Regions from separate parts of the Ralstonia condita genome, predicted to be linked through region 2. Evidence: predicted binding sites of a transcription regulator. Region 2 holds the regulator's gene; the other holds the start of a gene.
What was found. The regulator NrdR, encoded in region 2, represses ribonucleotide reductase genes. The targets are predictions, from matches to a motif close to CACNANATNTNGTG.
Positions count from the first base shown of each region.

Region 1: the regulator NrdR is predicted to act here: its motif matches at 8,912-8,925, upstream of R2N03_RS00365 (ribonucleoside-diphosphate reductase subunit alpha).

Region 1 is NZ_CATYWO010000001.1:79,587-90,756, reverse strand. Features, by position in the region: gene R2N03_RS00390 (methyl-accepting chemotaxis protein) at 1-739, shown strand, start outside; gene R2N03_RS00385 (peroxidase) at 847-2,199, shown strand; gene R2N03_RS00380 (EamA family transporter) at 2,298-3,191, shown strand; gene R2N03_RS00375 (M14 family metallopeptidase) at 3,188-4,270, opposite strand; gene R2N03_RS00370 (ribonucleotide-diphosphate reductase subunit beta) at 4,425-5,636, opposite strand; gene R2N03_RS00365 (ribonucleoside-diphosphate reductase subunit alpha) at 5,765-8,737, opposite strand; partial or broken gene R2N03_RS00360 (hypothetical protein) at 9,382-9,595, shown strand; gene ampD (1,6-anhydro-N-acetylmuramyl-L-alanine amidase AmpD) at 9,794-10,396, opposite strand; gene R2N03_RS00350 (sigma 54-interacting transcriptional regulator) at 10,389-11,170, opposite strand, start outside.
Region 2 is NZ_CATYWO010000004.1:211,368-222,537, forward strand. Features, by position in the region: gene tolR (protein TolR) at 1-43, opposite strand, end outside; gene tolQ (protein TolQ) at 56-751, opposite strand; gene ybgC (tol-pal system-associated acyl-CoA thioesterase) at 748-1,152, opposite strand; gene ydfG (bifunctional NADP-dependent 3-hydroxy acid dehydrogenase/3-hydroxypropionate dehydrogenase YdfG) at 1,222-1,974, opposite strand; ZMP/ZTP riboswitch at 2,115-2,244, shown strand; gene glyA (serine hydroxymethyltransferase) at 2,381-3,628, shown strand; gene nrdR (transcriptional regulator NrdR) at 3,759-4,223, shown strand; gene R2N03_RS14805 (type IV pilin protein) at 4,240-4,665, opposite strand; gene R2N03_RS14810 (hypothetical protein) at 4,662-4,874, opposite strand; gene R2N03_RS14815 (pilus assembly protein) at 5,037-8,402, opposite strand; gene R2N03_RS14820 (pilus assembly PilX family protein) at 8,410-8,976, opposite strand; gene R2N03_RS14825 (PilW family protein) at 8,976-10,010, opposite strand; gene pilV (type IV pilus modification protein PilV) at 10,007-10,510, opposite strand; gene R2N03_RS14835 (GspH/FimT family pseudopilin) at 10,507-11,154, opposite strand.

The DNA.
Region 1 (11,170 bases), on a different contig from region 2:
CGCCGATTCAATTGCCAGTGCGACCAAGCAGATCGCGGCGGGCAATGCCGACCTGTCGCAGCGCACGGAGCAGCAGGCCAGCTCGCTGGAAGAAACCGCTTCCAGCATGGAAGAGCTGACCAGCATCGTGAAGCAGAACGCGGACAACGCCCGCCAGGCGAGCCAGTTGGCGGGCAATGCGTCGGACATCGCCGTCAAAGGCGGCGAGGTGGTCGGCCGCGTGGTGGAAACCATGGCCGGCATCAACGCCAGCAGCAAGAAGATCGCCGACATCATCGGCGTGATCGAGGGCATCGCGTTCCAGACCAACATCCTGGCGCTGAATGCGGCGGTGGAAGCCGCGCGCGCGGGCGAACAGGGCCGGGGCTTTGCGGTGGTGGCGGGTGAAGTGCGCAGCCTGGCGCAGCACTCGGCCACGGCGGCCAAGGAGATCAAGGAACTCATCAGCGATTCGGTTGGCCGCGTTGAGAACGGTTCGACCTTGGTGGCGGAAGCCGGCAGCGTGATCGACGAGGTGGTCGTCGCCGTCAAGCGCGTGACGGACATCATGGGGGAGATCAGCTCGGCGTCCGACGAGCAAAGCTCGGGCATCGAGCAAGTCAACCAGGCCGTCACGCAGATGGATGAGGTGACGCAGCAGAACGCGGCGCTGGTCGAGCAGGCGACGGCTGCGGCGCTGTCACTGGAAGAGCAGGCGCAGACGCTGCGCGACGCGGTGGCGTCGTTCCGTACCGCCTGATCGCGCACCGCCTGCCCAACCAGGGGAGGGGCGCCGGTGCATTTTCGGGTATGCCGCATGGTGCTATGCTGCGCGCCAGAGGAATCGATACAACGACTGGAACAACCATGCCCGAGCGCAACCGGCCGCCATACAGGGGCCTTTCTGGCGCGATTGCCGGGTCGACCAACAGCGCCCAGGCCGGAGCAGGAGACGTCCCCGGCGGCGCCCGCGAGCCGATGTCCGGCGCCCGCCCCGCTGCGGTGGCTGCCCACACCCAGGCGGCCGCGCAAGACCTGGCCAGCGACACAGCGCTATGGCGCTTCGCCCTGGCCGCCGAACACGGCGGCCGCGCTCCGCATCCCGACGCCGCCCTGCGCGACGACCTGTCCATCCTGCGCATCCTGCGCGGCTCCGACGGCCTGCGTTTGCTACGACAAGGCTTGCGCGGCGCGTTTCCGGGTTCGGCACTGCGCCTGACCACCTTCTGGCCCGACGAACAACCGCACGCCTACCCTGCCCGGGCAGAAGCACGCCCGGCCGAGTTCGGCGACATGCTCGTGCTGCTGCGCCTGCGCGGTGCCGTGCCGACCCTCGATTGCCGCGCGCTGTTCATCACCGCCCGCCGGATCGACCAGCCCGACGATGCCCTCGACAAGCACCACACGCTGCCGCAGATCAGCCTCTACGAGGGTTGGCCCGACTTCAATGTCTATGCGCGCTCGCCAATCAAGTCACGCAATGCCGTGTTCCTCGGCAAGTTCGAGCTGTCGGCGGATCTCGATCCCCTGCGCCGCATCGGTCGCGATCAGCGCCAATGGCGCTACCTGACGCCCTGCTCCGGTCTGCAGCAGTACGCGCAGTGGCCCGGTGCGCGGCCACCGTCGCCGCTGCAATGGCGCTGGCCGTCAGGCCCGCAGGCAGGCGGGGCGCGCCCCCACTCGGGCTCGTTCACGGGCTTGCTGCGCCAACTCGCGCGGCCGGAAGGTCCGGGTGAAGACTGCTCTGCCGGCACCGACGTGCCCACCTGGGGACGACTCATCAACCGGCTGCTCGACCATAGCTGGGAAGTCGCACCGAGCCATGCGCTCAAGAGCGGCAACATCGCGCCGCCGGCGTTCTGGACCCGGCTGCGCGGTTTCCTGACGGCGGAATACCTGCTTGGCACGCACTCGCTGCAGAAGGGGTTCGGTGCATCGTTGCAATTCGAGATGGCCAACGGCCTGCAGGACATCGCGCGCGACGACTGGACGGCGACCACCGGCTTCGACCCGGAAGACCTCGACGTGCCAGGTGTGCGCAGCACGCTGCAGCGCATTGCCGCATCGAAACTGGCGGTATTCGGGATGAGCGCCGAAGACCCGGCACCGCTTGCCGCCCCGCGTCCGCAACGCGGCGTAACCCCACGGCCCGACGGTGAGCGCGAGGGCCTGCGCGTGTTGCTGATCGACGTCATCCGCCCCAGCGCTGCTGCCCTGTAGGGCGCCCAGGCAAGAAAACCCGCCCGCGCGGCCGAGGACGTCACGTTCGCTCTGCCCCGCGCGGCTATGCTATGGCGTTGCCCTCGCCGCCGCCCTCCATGCCCTCCTCTGCTACTGCTTCCGCCACCCCTGCCACATCGTCTCCCTGGATACCGATTCTTGCGCTGATGGGATCGATGGCCTCGGTCTGCCTCGGCAACTCGTTTGCCAAGACGCTGTTTCCGGCGCTCGGCGCGGCGGGCACGGTCACCTATCGGATCACCATCGGCGCGGCGATCCTGCTGGCAGTGTGGCGGCCGTGGCGGCTGCCCTTGAGCCGTGCAGACGCCGGCCGCGTGGCGCTCTACGGCGTCACGCTGGCGAGCATGAACCTGTTGTTCTATCTGTCATTGCAGCGATTGCCGATCGGCATTGCGATCGCCATCGAATTCACGGGGCCGCTGGTGCTGGCCGTGCTGCTGTCGCGCCGCATGCTCGACTTCGTGTGGATCGGGCTGGCGGTCGTGGGCCTGCTGATGCTGACGGTTGCCGACAAGTCGGTCGGACAAGTTGACCATCTGGGCGCGGCCTATGCGCTGGCGGCGGGGGTGTGCTGGGCGCTGTATATCCTGACGGGCAAGAATCTGGGTGGCTTGCACGCGGGGCAGGCAACGTCGCTCGGCATGACCGTGGGCGCGCTGTTTGCGATTCCGTTCGGAGTGGCGCAGGCAGGGTCGGCGCTGCTGGCGCCGTCGCTCATGCTGGCGGGGCTGGGCATCGGGCTGCTGTCGAGCGCCATCCCGTATTCGCTCGAAATGGTCGCGCTCAAGCATCTGCCCGGCAAGACGTTCTCTGTGCTGCTGAGCCTGGAGCCGGCCATCGGCGCGCTGGCCGGGGCGATCGTGCTGCACGAGCAACTGACCGGGCGGCAGTGGGCGGCCATTGTTGCCATCATCGCTGCGTCGGCGGGATGCGCGCTGACGGTGCGGGCACCCAAACCCATCCAGAGCTAGCCGGAAACCCGCGCCACGGCTTGCAATACAGCCATGCGCGTCTGCGCGTAGACCATCCCCTTCCATTCCGGCACGTCGCAATAAAACGCATCGCGTAGCCCCTTGCGGATGCCGGCCTGCTGCGCAGCGCTCTGCTCCGGATGGCGATGCAGCCAATGGTCGGCGCGCAGCGCCTGCAGCACCGCCAGCGGCGCGAGCGTACCGAACTCCAGCGTCACGCAGGTCTTCTCGATGCCAGGCAGCAGTTCGTACGCGATGCCGACCAGATCGCCCTTGACGACCGACGAGACCGAACCCGCTGCAGCAATCGGTCGAACATCGGCACCCCACGTGCGCATGGCACGCTCAAGTTCGGCGGGATCGGGGCTGTTGAAGATCTTCTCGCCGTGGCCGTAGTGGCCGAGCCCGGTATGCAGGTCGATCCACACCAGGCGCGACATGCCGGCCGCGTGCCGCGACACGATCCCGCGCATCTGCAGCGTGCTCCAGCACGGCGCGCTGCCGCCGTAGAACATACCGTCCGGCACGCGGTATTGGCCGCTCGTTGCGGCGTCTTGCAGGGCTTTTTCGCCGCGGGTGACCATGTAGTGCTGCAACGCTGCCTGATCCGCCTGGCTGGGCGGCCACGTGCGCGGCAGCAGCAGCGGATCGACCTCGAGATACGCCGGGTTGGCGGACGCGGCTTCGGCAAAGTCGACGCTGTTGCGGTTCAGGTCAACGTTGTCTTCATTCACGCGCCGCAAGTGTGCAAACCCGTACGGGTTGACCGCATGCACCAGCAGCAGCGCTACGTTGGCAGCCGCCAGCCGCGCGAACAGTTCGTCGTCTTGCAGCAGGCCGGTCTGGCAACCGGAGCCGCAGAACCCCTCCACACCATGGACGCCGGAGGTGACGATCAGCAGCGTCTGGGCCTGCGCCGGCGCGAGCAGCGCGGTATCGATGGAAAGCTGCTCACCGGATGGCCCGACCACATCCGGATGCAGATGACGCTCGATGCGAAGCCCCCGGCTCTGTGCGGCGGCGAGGAACTTGCTGCGCGCTTCATCGTAGGTCTGCGAGAAGAAGGCTTCGACCGTCATGGCGGGAATCCGGGGGCAGTGGTAGCCGCAGCGTGCCATGTCTGACAGGCGCGGCGCAATCGCACAAACGTGAATGGACGCCCCAAAACGCAAACAGGCGACGCATGGTGCGTCGCCTGTCTACGTTGATGCCGGGTCGAGCGCGTGGCTCAGATCACTCCCAGGACAGCGCACCGCCGGTCTGGTACTCGATCACGCGCGTCTCGAAGAAGTTGCGCTCCTTCTTCAGGTCGATCATCTCGCTCATCCACGGGAACGGGTTTTCTTCGTTCGGGAACAGCGCGTCCAGGCCGATCTGCTGGCAGCGGCGGTTGCAGATGAAGCGCAGGTAGCCCTTGAACATCGGCGCATTCAGGCCCAGCACACCGCGCGGCATGGTGTCTTCTGCGTAGCGGTATTCGAGGTCGACGGCCTTCTTGAACAGCTCCGTGATCTCGGCCTTGAACTCGGCCGTCCACAGGTGCGGGTTCTCGAGCTTGATCTGGTTGATCAGGTCGATCCCGAAATTGCAGTGCAGCGACTCGTCGCGCAGGATGTACTGGTACTGCTCGGCAGCGCCGGTCATCTTGTTCTGACGGCCCATCGCCAGGATCTGCGTGAAGCCGACGTAGAAGAACAGGCCTTCCATGATGCAGGCGAAGACGATGAGCGACTTCAGCAGCTTCTGGTCGTTCTCAGGCGTGCCGGTCTTGAAGGACGGATCGGTCAGCGTATCGATGAACGGGATCAGGAACTCGTCCTTGTCGCGGATCGACTGCACCTCGTGGTACGCGTTGAACACCTCGGCCTCGTCCAGGCCCAGCGACTCAACGATGTACTGATAGGCGTGCGTGTGGATCGCCTCTTCAAACGCCTGGCGCAGCAGGTACTGGCGGCATTCCGGCGCAGTGATCTGGCGGTATGTGCCCAGCACGATGTTGTTGGCGGCCAGCGAGTCGGCCGTCACGAAGAAGCCCAGGTTGCGCTTGATGATGCGGCGCTCGTCTTCGGTCAGACCGTTCGGGTCTTTCCACAGGGCGATGTCGCGCGACATGTTGATTTCCTGCGGCATCCAGTGGTTCGCGCAGCCGGCGAGGTACTTTTCCCACGCCCACTTGTACTTGAACGGCACGAGCTGGTTGACGTCGGTGGCGCCATTGATGACGCGCTTGTCAGCAGCATTCACGCGGCGCTTGCTTTGCGCGGCGGCGGCGTTCGGGTTGTTGCCAAGGATGCCGGTACCGGCAGCCGCGGTGGCCGACGGGGGCAGAACGCCGCCCTGGTCCGGCGTGACGGACTGCAGTTGCGGCTGTTGCGGTTGATACACCGGCTGCGGTGCAGCGGCGGGTTGTGCGGCAGGTTTGACGTCGTCGTCCCAGCTCAGCATGTGTGTTTCTCCTGAATTCTTGACTCGTCGACCCGATTTCCGGGCGACGCGCGTCTAGTGTGGCCTAGTGTCGCTCAGGCCACGTTGCCCCCGCTTGCGCGGGAGCAACCGCAGACACCTGTTTTGACTTATTGGCAGGCTTCGCATTCCTCGAAACCGGGGTCGCCCGGGCGCATCGTGCACACGGCGCCTTCGGCTTCCGGCATGGCCTGGGCGGTGGCAGCGGCGGCATCCAGCGCACTGGTCGGTGCGGCCGACGTCACGCCCGATGCACCTGCAGCCGACACACCACCTGTATCACTACCCGAGGACACCGCATTCAGCGTGCCGCGCGACACGGTCGACTTCTCGACGTGCGTGGCGCCGATCGTGCGCAGGTAGTACGTGGTCTTCAGGCCACGCAGCCAGGCCAGCTTGTACGTGTCGTCCAGCTTCTTGCCCGACGCGCCAGCCATGTAGATGTTCAGCGACTGCGCCTGGTCGATCCACTTCTGGCGGCGCGATGCAGCTTCCACCAGCCACGTCGGCTCCACCTCGAAGGCCGTCGCGTACAGGTCGCGCAGGTCTTGCGGGATGCGGTCGATGCGGGCCAGCGAGCCATCGAAGTACTTCAGGTCGGCGACCATCACTTCGTCCCACAGGCCGCGTGCCTTCAGGTCGCGCACCAGGTAGTCGTTGACCACCGTGAATTCGCCCGACAGGTTCGACTTGACGTACAGGTTCTGGTACGTCGGCTCGATACAGGCCGACACGCCGATGATGTTGGAGATCGTTGCCGTCGGGGCGATCGCCACGCAGTTCGAGTTGCGCATGCCGTACTGCTTGATGCGGCCGCGCAGGCTGTCCCAGTCCATGGTCGACGACATGTCGGTTTCCAGGTAGCCGCCACGCTCTTCGGCCAGCAGCTTGAGCGAGTCTTGCGGCAGGATGCCGCGATCCCACAGCGAGCCCTTGTAGCTGCTGTAGCGGCCACGCTCTTCGGCCAGCTCGGTCGACGCCCAGTAGGCGTAGTAGCACACGGCTTCCATCGAGGTATCGGCAAACTGCACCGCTGCATCGCTGGCGTACGGCACGCGCAGCACGTGCAGCGCATCCTGGAAGCCCATGATGCCCATGCCGACCGGACGGTGGCGCAGGTTCGAATCACGTGCCTTCTTGACCGCGTAGTAGTTAATGTCGATCACGTTGTCGAGCATGCGCATGGCCGTGCGCACGGTCTTCTTCAGCTTCTCGTGATCGAGCACCACGCTGCCGTCCGCCTGCTTGACCAGGTGGGCGACCAGGTTGACCGAACCCAGGTTGCACACGGCGATTTCGCTGTCGTTGGTGTTCAGCGTGATTTCCGTGCACAGGTTGGAGCTGTGCACCACGCCCACGTGCTGCTGCGGGCTGCGGATGTTGCACGGATCCTTGAACGTGATCCACGGGTGGCCGGTTTCGAACAGCATGCCCAGCATCTTGCGCCACAGCTGCAGCGCCGGCATCTTCTTGAAGAGCTTGATCTCGCCGCGCGCGACCTTGTCTTCATAGGCCAGGTAGGCCTGCTCGAATGCCTTGCCGACCTTGTCATGCAGGTCCGGGCAGGTGGACGGCGAGAACAGCGTCCACTCGCCGCCTTCCATCACGCGCTTCATGAACAGGTCCGGGATCCAGTTGGCCGTGTTCATGTCGTGCGTGCGGCGGCGGTCGTCACCGGTGTTCTTGCGCAGTTCCAGGAATTCTTCGATGTCGAGGTGCCACGTTTCCAGGTACGCGCAGACGGCGCCCTTGCGCTTGCCGCCCTGGTTCACGGCCACTGCCGTGTCGTTGACCACCTTCAGGAACGGCACCACGCCTTGCGACTTGCCGTTCGTGCCCTTGATGTGCGAGCCGAGGGCGCGCACGTTGGTCCAGTCGTTGCCCAGGCCGCCGGCAAACTTCGACAGCAGCGCGTTTTCCTTCAGCGCTTCATAAATGCCGTCCAGGTCATCCGACACGGTGGTCAGGTAGCACGACGAGAGCTGCGAGCGGCGCGTGCCCGAGTTGAACAGCGTCGGCGTGCTCGACATGAAGTCGAACGACGACAGCAGTTGGTAGAACTCGATGGCGCGGGCTTCGCGGTCGATTTCGTTCAGCGCCAGGCCCATCGCCACGCGCATGAAGAATGCCTGCGGCATCTCGATGCGGGTTTCATTGATGTGCAGGAAGTAGCGGTCGTACAGCGTCTGCAGGCCGAGGTAGTTGAACTGGAAGTCGCGCGAGGCGTCCAGCGCGGCACCCAGGCGGGCCAGGTCGAACTGCGCCAGCTTGTCGTCGAGCAGTTCGGCGTTGATGCCGCGCTTGATGAACTGCGGGAAGTAATCGACGTAGCGCGTGCTCATTTCGGCTTGCGTGACTTCTTCGCCGAGGATTTCGCGACGGATCGTGTGCAGCAGGATGCGCGCCGTGACCTGGCTGTACGCCGGGTCCTTTTCGATCAGGGTACGCGCGGCCAGGATGGCCGAGTCGTACACCTGCGTCATCGGCACGCCTTCATACAGGTTCTTGACCGTTTCCTTGAGGATCGGCTCCGGGTCCACCGCTTCGCCCAGACCTTCGCAGGCCGAGACGATCACGTTGCGCAGCGCCGCCATGTCCAGCGGTCGGGTGATGCCGCCGTCGGTCACGTTCAGGCCGATGAAGGCCGGTTGCTGCTGGGTTTCACCGGCTTGCGCGCGCTCCTGGGCGCGGCGCTCGCGGTACAGCACGTAGGCGCGGGCCACGTCGTGCTCGCCCGAGCGCATCAGGGCCAGTTCCACCTGGTCCTGCACGTCTTCGATATGGAACGTGCCGCCGTTCGGGCGGCTGCGCAGCAGCGCGCGCACCACGTTCTGCGTGAGGCCCTCGACCAGCTCGCGCACACGCGCAGAAGCAGCGCCCTGCCCGCCATTCACGGCGAGGAAGGCCTTGGTCACGGCCACGGCGATCTTGGAGGGCTCGAAACCGACCACCGCGCCGTTGCGGCGGATGATCTTGTAGTCGGCGTAGCCAGCGCTGGGGGCCACGGCCGTGCCGCCAGCGCTTTGCGTGAATTGAGTGGGATTGGCGGTGCCGGAGTGAATTTCGGATTGGGCCGTCTGCATGTGGACTCCTGTTGAACCGTTCGATTGGCGGCTCGCCCGATGGGGCGAACCCTTGCGCCGCGCCGGAAAAAGAGACGGAAAAGACCCTTGCCTTTTCTCAGCTCCCAAGCGCCGGCCTCACCTGCCGTACGCCCGCCCCCGCGTGGCGCCGAAATAAGAATCCCGGAAAGCTACCACTACATCTAGTGTCTCGTCCCGGGATTGACCCCAAGTATAGTGGATCGATCGAGTTTGCCTAGTCTTGACAGATGCGGGCGAACAGGCTTTTTTGCAATCGGAATGCAGTGCCGCAAGCCCGCTACCCCAGTCTCCACAACGGGTCGGCGGGGCCAGCATGCGGCATTGCAATGGACGTCTTGTCAGAATAATTCTTTCTATCGAATGCAAAAGCCCGATAGACGTCACCTCGTCCGTCCCCTGGATAGGGGTGGCACGCACTGCACTGGTGCACCCTGCGCAGTACGCCCCCTCTACAGACGCCGAAAACGCTGAAGAAATCCGAATCGCCGCATCAACATTCTTGCCGCGGCTATCACTTGATCGACAGGCCCCAACCCCGCGATCCGGTCGCGCTGCAGGGAGCGCAATCACAGCAGCCGCGCCGAGCGCTGCGCACGACGTTGGCCGCTGCGCTGACGACGTTCGGGGACTGCGAGGTGCGCTTGCCACCTGGGCAGCGGCGGCAAGCGCGATGACACCCCGGGCATGACGTTCAGCGCCAACCTGTGGGCGTATCTCGCCCTGTCGGTCGACGCGCAGGCGAAGCGCTTCAGCGCCTACATGCTCGACCCGGTGCTCGGCGCGCAGAAGGTGGAAGACAAGGCCATCGCCGACACCGACGTCACGAAGGTCAACGGCCGATCGCGCGCCAGGGCCACTGGTGCGACTTCACGATGATGGTGCCGCAGGGTAGCTTCACGCGGCGCTTTGCGGGTCGCATGGAAACGGCAAGGAAGGCGTGTCCGACCCCGCGATGGGCACCTGAAGCGATGAACCAGGAAGACAGCCGGGAAGGAAGACGCGGGCAGCCTCGCAACGGGGCCGCCTGTTTCCACTTCAGCGCGCGTGCTGATACGGAAACAGCGCCGCGTGGAACCCGCCGAGCGCGCGCAGATGCGCCCAGTCGAAATGCGGCCCTGGATCGGTCTTGCGGCCCGGTGCAATGTCCGAGTGCCCCGCAATCGCCGTAATCGGATACGCCGCGCAGATCGCCCGGACGAGCGACGCCGTGGCGGCGTACTGCTCGTGCGTGAAGGGCAAATGGTCGGTGCCCTCGATCTCGATGCCGACCGAGAAATCATTGCAGCGCGTGCGGCCGAAAAAGTCCGATGCACCGGCATGCCACGCCCGCGCGTCGCACGACGCGAACTGCACGCATTCGCCCGTGCGGCGGATGAAGAAATGGGCCGACACGCGCACGCCGCGCAACTGATCGAAGTACGGATGCGCGCTGCAGTCGAGCGTGTTGGTGAAGAAGTCGAGCACGGCGTCCGTGCCGAAGTCGGCTGCGGATCGCGCAGGCGGCAGGCTGATGTTGTGCAGCACGATCAGATCGATCGGCATGCCTGCCGGCCGCGCGTCGATATTCGGCGACGGATGGCGGCGCGTGCCGCTGACCCAGCCATCGGCGCCAACGTGCGGGACATGCGGCTCAGGCATCGCCATTCAGGCCGTTGGCGACCGGTTCGACGTCACGCGGGTCGCGAATGCCCAGTTGCTGCATGCGATAGCGCAACTGGCGGAACGACAGGCCGAGCAGCTTGGCCGCAGCCGTGCGATTGAAGCCGGTCTGGTCCAGCGCGGCAAGGAGCACGTTGCGCTCGACCGACTCCAGATAGGCCGGCAGATCGATCGGTAGCCCGACACTCGGCAGCGGCGGCTCAGCCACCGGTGCAGGTTCAGCCGGCTGCGGCATCGGCTGCGCCATGCCGGTCGGGCCCGGGGCCGGCACCGCCTGCGGCAGGTAGACCGCATCGGGCCATCCGGTGACAGGCGGCGGCGCCATCGGATGACCAGGCATCGGGATGCCAGCCACCTGTGCGTCCCGCGTGCGATGAAACAGCGGCGAGCGCTCGATCTCGGCGCCCAGCGCGCCCAGGTCGTCCACGTCGATCGACTCGCCTTCCGCAAAGGCGTAGGCGCGCTCGAGCAGGTTCTCCAGTTCGCGCACGTTGCCCGGGAACGGATAAGCGCACAACTGCTGCAGCGCCGGGCGTGTGAGGCGCTTGGGGCGCGGATCGCCGTAGCGGCTGGCGAGCTGCTCCAACAATACGCCGGCCAGCACGGGCACGTCTTCGGCGCGCTCGCGCAGCGTAGGCATGCGCAGCTCCAGCACGTTCAGGCGATAGAACAAGTCCTCACGAAAGCGGCCAGCCGCCACGAGACGCGCGAGGTTCTGGTGGCTGGCGCACACCACGCGCACATCGACCGGGT
Region 2 (11,170 bases):
CCTTGGCCCGTCGGGCACGGCGTGTTCGCTGGATGGTAGCCATGGTGGTCCGTCCTTAGCGCGTCTGGCGCTGAAGGATGTTCGAGAATTCTTCCATGAAGCTCTCGAACCGGTTGGCCAGGCGGTCCATTTCGGTGGCGTATCGGTTATAGGCGATCACGGCCGGGATTGCCGCGAACAGGCCAATCGCGGTGGCGACCAACGCCTCGGCAATCCCCGGCGCGACGGCCGACAGTGTCGCCTGCTGCACGTTGGACAGACCGCGGAAGGCGTTCATGATCCCCCACACCGTACCGAACAGACCAATGTACGGACTGACCGAGCCGACCGACGCCAGGAAGGGCAGGTGCGATTCGAGGGAGTCCATCTCGCGCTGGTAGGCGGCACGCATGGCACGACGCGCCGCATCGAGAATGGCGCTCGGATCGGAGACGGCGCCCCGCTGCTGTTCACGCGTCTTGAGGTATTCACGCATCCCAGCTTCAAAGATGCGCTCGAGCGCGCCGGTGGTGTGGCGGTTGTTGGCTGCGCTCTGATACAGCGCCTGCAAGTCTCCGCCAGCCCAGAAATCGCGCTCGAACGATTCGGTCTGGCTGCGTGCCGCGCGCAGCGCAAAGGCTTTACGGAAGATGTATGTCCAGGAAAACAGCGACATCATCAGCAGCAGGCCCATGACAAATTGGACCAGGACACTGGCGTGCAGCACCAGCGAGACGATCGACAGATCTTGGGTGACCTCGACGGGATTCATGCGGCAGCTTTGATGGTTGCGAGTACGGGGGCGGGAATCGGGGTCGGCCGGAATGTGAGCTTGTCGACACATCCGACACGGATCGTGCCTGCAGCGAGCAGAACGTCGCCGCGCCAACTTTCCTGGGCGAATTGGACCGACGCTGACCCGACGCGTTCCATACGCGAACGAATCTGCAACCAATCATCCAGGCGAGCAGGTGCGCGGTAGTCCACTGCAGTGCTTCGCACCACAAAAATGGCTCCGGTCGTGTCGGCCAGCAGTTGCTGGTCGACCCCCAGCGCGCGCAGCCACTCGGTGCGGGCGCGCTCAAAAAATTTCAGGTAGTTGGCGTAGAAGACCACACCCCCTGCATCGGTATCTTCCCAATACACGCGCAGGTTCCAGTCAAAAGAAGACATCCGGCGATTTTACCAAGGCGCAAGTGACGGCCAGCCATCCGCCGGCCGGGCGAGGGCTTGCACTGGGATTCAGGCCATGCCCCGCGTCACGCTTGTGGCGGAGAAAGACTGGCAAACGGGCATCAGCTCGATTGCGTTGACATTGAAATGCGCCGGAAGCGCCGTCATCCAGTAAACCGCCTCGGCGATATCGTCGGCGGTCAGGGCTTCGGTGCCTTCGTAGACCTTCTCCACGCGGGCATCATCGCCCTTGAAACGGACGTTGGAGAATTCGGTGCCGGAACACAGGCCGGGCTCGACGTTCGACACGCGCACGCGGGTGCCGGTGAGGTCCGCCCGCAGGTTCAGCGAAAACTGGCGCACGAACGCCTTGGTCGCACCATATACATTCCCGCCTGGGTAGGGGTACGTCCCGGCAATGGAGCCGATGTTGACAATGTGCCCGCGGTTGCGCTCGACCATGCCAGGAAGCAACGCGCGCGTCATATGAACCAGGCCGGAGCAGTTCGTGCCGATCATGCGATCCCAGTCGGTCAGGTCTGCCCGCTGGGCGGGCTCCAAGCCCAGCGCCAGACCCGCGTTGTTGACCAGAACGTCAACCTCGCGCCAGCCCTCGGGCAACGAACCCGGCAGCGCGGCGACGGCGTCTTGGTCCAGCACGTCCAGGATGATCGGTAGCAGCGCGTCGCCGAGCTCGGCCTTGAGCGCGTCGAGACGCTCCTGCCGGCGACCAGCCGCGATCACGCGATGCCCTTCTCGCACGAAACGCCGCGCAATGGCTGCACCGAAGCCGGCGGTCGCGCCGGTCACGAATACGATCATGGGAGTGTCTCCGAGCCTGAGAAAAAAACGAAGAGCAGAGTTTACCTGAAGCATCGGCCACTGTTGCTGCGGAATGTGCGGATCTGCGCGCCCGCTTCTTGCGGCGGCCATAGCGCTGTCGTACACTCGCGAGCAACCATTCCACCTTGCGCGACTGGCGAATCCTGAGACTGCTCCAAGCAGCCTCGACATGTGGGCAGCGACCACGAGGAAGCGCAAGGTTTCTGGCGTCATGCACAACGACGCCTGCCGCTCGCCTGGGCAGCGAATGGGAAGCAGGGTGACTTGGGCACCCGCTGCCATCGGCCAACGCCGACGCAGTGTCCAAGCCGCGCGCGTTTCCCGATGCCCGCCCGCCTCGCCCGACCTCCGCCGTTTCCGTTTCGTTTTTACCAAGACACTCGCCATGTTCGAACGCAGCCGCTACACGATCGACCAGATCGACCCCGAAGTCTTCGCCGCCATCCAGAAGGAAAACCAGCGTCAGGAAGACCACATCGAGCTGATCGCCTCCGAGAACTACACCTCGCCGGCGGTGATGGCCGCGCAGGGTTCGCAACTTACCAACAAGTACGCCGAGGGCTACCCCGGCAAGCGCTACTACGGCGGCTGCGAATACGTGGACGTGGTGGAACAGCTCGCCATCGACCGCGTGAAGCAGCTCTTTGGCGCGGAAGCCGCCAACGTGCAGCCGAACTCGGGCTCGCAGGCCAACCAGGGCGTGTTCTTCGCCGTGCTCAAGCCGGGCGACACGATCATGGGTATGAGCCTGGCCGAAGGCGGCCACCTGACGCACGGCATGGCGCTCAACATGAGCGGCAAGTGGTTCAACGTGGTCAGCTACGGCCTGAATGCGCAAGAAGACATCGATTACGACGCGCTCGAGGCGCTGGCGCAAGAGAAGAAGCCGAAGCTGATCATTGCCGGCGCATCGGCCTTTGCGCTGCGCATCGATTTCGAGCGCATCGGCAAGGTCGCCAAGTCGATCGGCGCGTATTTCATGGTGGACATGGCGCACTACGCCGGCCTGATCGCCGCGGGTGTGTACCCGAACCCCGTGCCGTACGCCGACTTCGTCACGACGACGACGCACAAGAGCCTGCGCGGACCGCGCGGCGGCGTGATCCTGATGAAGGCTGAACACGAGAAGGCCATCAACTCGGCCATCTTCCCGGGCATCCAGGGCGGCCCGCTGATGCACGTGATCGCCGGCAAGGCGGTGGCGTTCAAGGAAGCCCTGTCGCCGGAGTTCAAGGCCTACCAGGAGCAAGTGGTGAAGAATGCGCGCGCCATGGCCGAAACGCTGATGGCTCGTGGTCTGCGGATCGTGTCGGGCCGCACCGAAAGCCATGTGATGCTGGTCGATCTGCGCGCCAAGAAGATCACCGGCAAGGAAGCCGAGAAGTTGCTGGGTGACGCACACATCACCGTCAACAAGAACGCGATTCCGAACGATCCGGAAAAGCCGTTCGTGACCTCGGGCATCCGCCTGGGCTCCCCGGCGATGACCACGCGCGGCTTCAAGGAAGCCGAAGCCGTGAAGGTGGCTCATCTGATCGCTGATGTGCTGGATAACCCGCACGACGAGGCGAACATTGCCGCCGTTCGCGCCAAGGTGGCCGAGTTGACCAAGCAGTTCCCGGTCTACGCTTGAGGCATCCAACCCCGGTCGGGGCCCACACACCCACGGCCATGCAGTACCCTGCCGCGATGCGCCTCAAGGCCATCGCGGCGTTGTTTTTTTAGCGCAGTGCGTGTTTGAGGTTGCCGAGGAGACCACCGGCATGAAATGCCCCTTTTGCGGCCACGCGGCCACCCAGGTAATTGAGACCCGGATGTCGGAAGAAGGCGACACCGTGCGCCGCCGCCGTCGCTGCGAATCCTGCGACCGGCGCTTTACGACCTACGAGCGCATCGAGCTGTTCTTCCCGGCAGTCGTCAAAAAGAATGGCAGCCGCGTCGACTACGACCGCAACAAGGTCAAGGATTCCATGCGCCTGGCGTTGCGCAAGCGCCCCGTTTCCGCGGAGGCCATCGACGAGGCCATCGCCCGCATCGAAGAAAAGCTCCTCAGCCACGGCGACAAGGAAATCGGCAGCGACCGCGTCGGCGAACTCGTGATGCGCGAGCTCAAGCGGCTGGACAAGATCGGGTACATCCGGTTTGCGTCGGTGTACCGGAGCTTTGAGGATCTGGCGGAGTTTCGCGACGTGCTGGACGAGGTCGCGGCGACGAATGTGCGCAAGTAAGGTTGTGCGGCCAACCCTACCAGCAACTTGATGCTGTTAATGTGCCCCCCGAGACGGCCTTGTTTCCGGCCTGATCGTAGCTGAACGTGCCACAGGCATCTGTCGCTTGCCCGCCCTGCGGAGCAGCCTGAATCGTGTAGAGCGTCTGCGTGGGCGCCACCGAAAAGCTCAGCGCGTAGTAGCCATTCTCTGACCTGCTGGCGTAGACGCCGCTGGCGCCCAGCGTTGCCCCTGCGTAAGAGTTGCTTAACGAGCGGTATTGCTCCATTTTTTGGGCCACAGCGAGCAGTGCTGCCTTGGCGTCCGCGCGCCGCGACTTCTGTATGTAGCTCGTGAACGACGGATAGGCTATGACCGCGAGAATGCCCACAATAGCAACTGTGATCATTAACTCAACCAATGTGAAGCCACGAGGGCGAGCACTTCCGCGTTCTGTGTTCATCGCAGATAAATAATGGAAATCGTTCGCTCGGAAGCGTCCTTCGGATCGAGGAGAAAGTGAATTTCCTGGCCCACACGCAGCGACGAAAGGCGATCTTCGCTACCTGCAGCGTTAAACACGCGCACAGCCGGGCTGAGACGAAGATGATTGCCGTGAATGACGATCTCAGCGTGATTCAAATTGAACGATGTGATCACGCCATCCAGCATATGCGGCGCCTCAACAGAATGAGACTGCACCCTCCCGGACCCGAAGTGGGGGATTGCGTGGCCAGACTCCCCGCCTCCCAGTGCGAGGGCGGCATGTGAGGAGTGACTCGCCAACACGAAAGTGGCAATCACAAATAGTCTCTTCATATTCATCCGCTCTCTTCAATTCAATTGGCGCCAGGCCACTCGACCTCGAGATCCTTTGCCAGCGGTCTCGCCAATGACCTGAATCGCGCCGGCAGAGGTATTCACGTACTTGTTTTCGAACGGCGCAGCTCCCGGCGCCTGAATAGGCTGCAGAAAACCCGGGGCAGCCGGGATCGACCCGACTTGGCGGCCACTTGTGTTGGCGGGCGCGTTGCCATATTGGAGCAAATCGGCGCTGTTGATGACCCCATCGCCATTCGTATCGAAGGTTGGGCTGTCGAGGCGATTCCCCGTAAAGACATCGAGTTCCATCACCCACCCTGTACCGCCGGCACTGCATTGAGCCGTGGACGGGATAACCGTATTGAAGATCACGCGTCCTGAGCGGATCGTGGCATCGGTCACCGAGCGCTCTCCCGTGGACGGGAGATTGATGTACCACCCCAGCTTTGCGCTGTTGTAGGAGCCGAGCGAGATCACCCCATCACCGGACCGCAAGGTGTCCAACCTCGGCGTTCCGACCGCGTGTGTCGTCATGCGATACGTGTTGCCGTCAGGACCTACTGCTGTGCCCAGCACGGTCTGCTGCTGGAGGTTCGACAAACCACCGATGGTCGCACCTTTGTCGATGATGCCGTAGAACGTCTGGGCGGAAGTGGATCCGGTGTCGCTCGTGGTGAAGTACTGCCCCGTACCGAAGACCAGAAGGTAGTTGCCTTGTAAGTTCCTGGTCACGTCGGGGCGCACCGTGATGGGCTGTCCACCCGTGCTGAACAACGGCTGCGGAGACGCGGCAGTTCCGTAAGCGATACCCCAATTGCTGACCGAACTGCTCGACAGATCGAACTTCCACATGTTGCCCGCCAGATCACCCGCGTAAACAACGTCGGCAACACCATCTCCGTTGGTATCAACGGCGGTAGGCCCCGACAGACCATTGGGGGCGGCAGTAGTACCTGCATTCGTGTCGATCTTCGCGGTGATCGCGCCTGTCTCTGCGTCCAGCACAAACAACGCAGCGTGTCCGGTCGTACTCGCGGCGCCATCGGGTTGCGTACTGTTATAACCGTTCGCCACAATGACAGACCACCTGCCATTGTTCGTCTTGACAATCAACGGCTGCCCAAAGCTGTAGCCCATATCGCGGTCGTTTGCGTCGGTGAACTCCCAGCGAGCGACTTGACTTGCGGTCGACTCGGAAAACTTCGACGGATCCGTTACGTCAAGCGCAAAAACGCCTTGCCCTCCCGCGGCTAGCGCACCCGATAGCAACGTGTGCCACGCCCCCTTATAAAACGTGTCGCCCACCGTAACGGAGCCGTCAACGTAATACTGGTGCGTGTAAGCGGGCGCCGTCAGCATGCTCAGATTGCTGTAGACAGCGGCCGGAACATAGGCCATCGACTCCTTACCCGTCGACGCATTGATGCCATGCAGCATGCCATCGTTGGCCCCGACATAAATCATGGGCGACCGGTTGCGCCAGGTCGATACGAACGCCGAATACGGGACGCTCTCCATGTTGTCAGGATAATTAAACGCCGGTGCGCCCACGTAGTTTGGCGACGAGTGGATGATGTCGCCCAACTTGCTCGTTGGCCGGTTGCGAAACGACGGCGTGCATGAGCCGCAAGTGTTGGCTTCATTAGCGCTACTTCCACGCAGATAGCTCACTCGCTGCGCACCATAGCCATCGTTCGCGGTTTGAGCGGCGTTGTAGTTCAGCTTCGTCGACTGGGCTGAATCCATCTCGGTCGCCTTTGGTGAGCTTGGAGATGCCGGCCAGCGAAAAGGAATACCGCGCGCTCCGAGCGCGGCAGAAGGCTTATAGGTCAGTATCTGGCGCCCCGCGTCCCAATTTTGCGAATTGATCTGCTGACCCGCGTCCCAGAGCTGACTGCCTAGCGAGCCGTCCGCGTTGATGGCATATGCCAGCAACTGCCCGGACCAGTCCGCGCTGCTGAACTTTGCCTGATACAACGCAGTACCCGTTCCCCAGGAGCCCGCGTTCAGCGAAACAGCGGAAGCCGCAGCCACCTTGGTCGTAATGTCGGCCGCAATACTTTGAAACTGCTGCTGCAGGGTTGCCGCGTCCGACGCCAAGTAGGCGTTGCGCGTACCTCCCAAACTCGCCATCTGATTCAACACGGCCACTGAAGCGGGGTTGGACACGGTACTGCCCATCCCCACAACGTATGTCTGGATATCAAATGGGCTGGCGAAGCCCTTCACCGTTGTGCTGCGCAACGCGGTGAGCTGGTTGAACACGTCGTTCGCGGCGTTAGAGAAAGTCCACTGTCCCGTGCTCGCGTTATAGGTGCTTTTCTGATCGGCGAGGGACCACATTGAACCGTTGGTCTTGCCCGTAGGGTTGCCGTCGGTCGCCAGAAGAACGAAATTCTTCTGGCAGCTTTGCGTCACAGGCGTCGTGTAGCCACTCTGCGACCCTGCGAAGTAGCTCTTTGCCGTTTGCAGACTTCCCGACAGGGGCGTAGCTACTGCTCCGTTCTTGAGTTCCAGTTTGCTGTGGCCGCTCGCCGGCGAATTGGAATTTGTCTCCGGGGCCAGATAGTCCATCAGATTCTGATAGTGCGAGGTCGAATCCGCCTGCACTGCTTCCACCATCTTGCCGGTCCCGCTGATGTTGGCATAGTAGCCCCACGCACGCTTCGCCCAAACCATTCGCGAATACGGAGGGTTGCCCGGCAGAAACCCGGCGTCCGTCGGAGTGAAACCAACTTGCTGGCAATTCGAAAAATCCCTGGAATTCCAGGTCGAAACGTCGGCGTGCGTCGTACAACCGTTGTAATTGGTATTGGGGTTGCCGGTAGTCCCGCCGGATAGGCCAATGGCCCACGGATATGGCCACGTACCGTTGTAGTAGAGGACGTCGTTGATGGCAGGGTCATCACCACTGAGTTCGTAGGTCAGATACGAATAAGAGGCACCCTGCTGGGGATTCTGAATACAACGCAGCCCCGCATTCGATGCGGAAATGCCATTCACACAGTCATTGGTGAACACCATGGTGCTGGCGCTCCCAAAGAAGTAGGCATAGGTGTTGTACAGACTGGGGCCCGGAGCATCGAATGTCGCCAGCCCCCAGTTGAACTGAGACCGGTAGTTCGAGATCGTCGATGTGATGACCGAGCGCGCAATGTTGCCACGGGTCGTCGGATCGCTACCTGCGATCAGTTGGCCCGCCATCGTGCCGTCCATGGACTGCGAGTTGTCGTAGACGACCAGAATATTGGGCGTGGCCGTGTTGCTCGATAAGAACAGCGGATACTGAGCAATCGTCAGCAATGCTGCATGAGTCGTCAGAGGCAAGAGCGAAGAAAGCAACAACGCGAGCGCCCTGCGTAGGAGAGATCGTTTCATCGTAGCCTCAGCGCTTGACGTAAATGGATTCGAGAACAACATGTGTTTCGGGACGCCCCCCGGTCGCATAGACCGTGATCCGATAGGCTGTCCCGCCTGCCGGCGGCTTGACTCCAATCCCGATGCTTTCGCCCGCCGGCACCGACAAGCCTGAGAGCTTTTCGATGACGTACAAGGGCTGAGAAGCAACATTCGGCAACGCAGGCGCGCCTGTATAGGCGCCGTAGCTGCGCGTATTCGCGCTATTAGTCCAGTCGATCAGCGTGGAAATCGACGCGGATTTCGGATTTGTCCAGGAGGATGGCGGGGTGCAGAGACCGGTTGTGCAAGCCGGTACGAACGCCGTTGTCGAGGTGATGTTCTGAGCAACATCCAACTCGGCATCACGAAGCGCAGTCTCCGCTGCTTGAAACGCCAACTGACTGTCCTTGGTGTTGCCCAACATCATTTCCTGCATCACCGAACCGTTGACGAGCGCCAGCCCCAAAAGCGTCAGAAGCACAAGGAACACCAGCGCAACGGGCAGAGCAACACCGCTTTCTGCGCCACGCGGCCTGTTCAAGATCACTCGCATTACATCACCCGATTACGCAGCGTAATCACGCTCGTGAAGACCGACCGTATCCGTCTGTCGGCAGCCGTCGCGGAAGCGCCATTGAAGGTATACGTTTGAGTAACGGGCGACACGCCGTTCTGGACCGAGGCCATCAGGAGTTGCACTCGTACGCTAACCACGTTATTCCAGTTACCGACCTGATCAGCCGTAACATAACGGTTCGCGGCCTGGTCACCGTCCGTGTCCTCCCCGTAGAGAAGCACCAGGTTGTCGACCCCCTCCACCAGTTCCTGAGGCTGGCCGGCGCCTGTGTAGTCGGGCACGCTGTACGACCACAAAGACTTGACCGCCCCATTCCTGCCGCTCTGGGCTACGTAATAGGTTTTGGTCACGACACGATAAGCCGATGCATCCGTATTGAAGACATGGGTGAGATCGGCACTGGCATTGCCCGGTGTCGGCACGGCGATCGCAGCGTGCGACAGCGAACCGGCCGTTGGGCTGCTGGCGACCTGTGTTGCCTGGAAGACCGCCTGAGCCTCGCAATCGGAGACCAAGACGTAGTCACCCTGAGCAAATGGTGCACTGGCATCCACGGTCACGACCCCTGTCGTCCCGGTCATCTGCGCGGTCAATGCGGCACCGTTGTCGTAGGTCCGCTTGATGGCAATGACGTCCGTCCCCGCAGCCGGCGGGATCGGCAGGTTGCTGATGCTCGTATCCAGCGCTGGCGACCACGTCGATCCGCTACCGTGGAACCCGAAGAGCGTTTGATCGAATCGATTGTTGAAGGAACCAGGCGAGTTCAGCGTATTGACGGGCGAATTGGCCACGCCATTACAACCGCGAAAGCCGGTCATACGAATGTCCTGCTCGATCGATTCGACGGCAAAGCGAGCACTCTCTTCCAAACGGCCCACCGTATCCACCACGCGCGACGTCTGGCGGCCCGAGAGATAGATCGAGACGGCCACGCCGACAAGCAGTAAGCCCACGGTCAGCCCAACCATGAGTTCCACTAACGAAAAGCCGGTTTGTCGTCTGTTCATCATGGCCTGAAGCTCTGAGAGAGCATCTGTTGCTGACCGTTCTCGGTCCACCAGACCATGATGGCGTACATGGTTCCGCTGCCGTCACAACCGGGGGCTGCAGGCGTAGCGGTCGATGAAATCGTGCTGGTCAAACAAACCACACCGGCTCCCTGCGGAAGCTGCGTGCTGAGCTCACTGGACCACTCGTAGTAGTCGTTCTGGGCAATCTGCGCTGCCGAACATCCCGTTGATGTCGACACGCAATTTGGATTTGTGGCGGTACCCGACAACTTGCTGTAGGCGCCCGCAGAATAGCCCGAGAGATTGGCGCGTATCCTGTCGCCAATCTCATAAGCCAGGTACACAGCCTTGCTTCGTTGTGTGGAGATGTTGGAGCTCGACATCCCGACCAATTGCAAGCGTGAAATCCCGACGAGACCAATAGAAATGATGAGGAGCGCAATCAACGCTTCCAGCAGCGCGTAGCCGCGAGATCTGAGATCCAAATCGGAGGCATTCATGGGCACGTTGCGCTAGCAGAGTCGACCAGCCCGTTCGGTTGAATCGTGATCTGATATCCCGGCGTGCCTCGAGGGGTGGAGCAGACTTTCAACTGCCGTAACACGGCGGGCGAGAGAAAACCATGAGCATCGAACTTGATGACGCCGCTGTTTGGCACGCCGATCGTCAACCCAGATGGCGAGGCCTCGTGGGCACGCAAAACCTCTCCACTATCGACGGTTCCGTTGGCATTTTGGTCGACCCAAACAGACCAGCCGGCGCCCCACTCGTTGCCTGAAACCGTTCCGGACGGAGCGCTCGGGATAACACTGACTGGAATGCCGCGCTTAGCCGCCTCGCTCCGAGCCAAGGCGAGCGAAGACATCAACTCGGTCTGCGTGGCAAAAAGTCGGTTGCTGCGTAGCGTGGGGGCGAACGAAGGGATCGCAACCACCAACAGAATGCCAAGGATGGACAAGGCCACCATCAACTCGATCAGCGTGAAACCGTGGACTGTCGGCGTAATTCGAGTGCTGTTTCTAGGCAGGCAACGCATTTCGTGCGATGCAACACGACAAACGCGTAACGCCTGGTGGCTCGAAACGTCCTGACCTATTTCGCAAGACCGAAGGGCAAAAAGAGAATCGCGAACCCATGCGCGCATCTCTATCTCTCAGCCT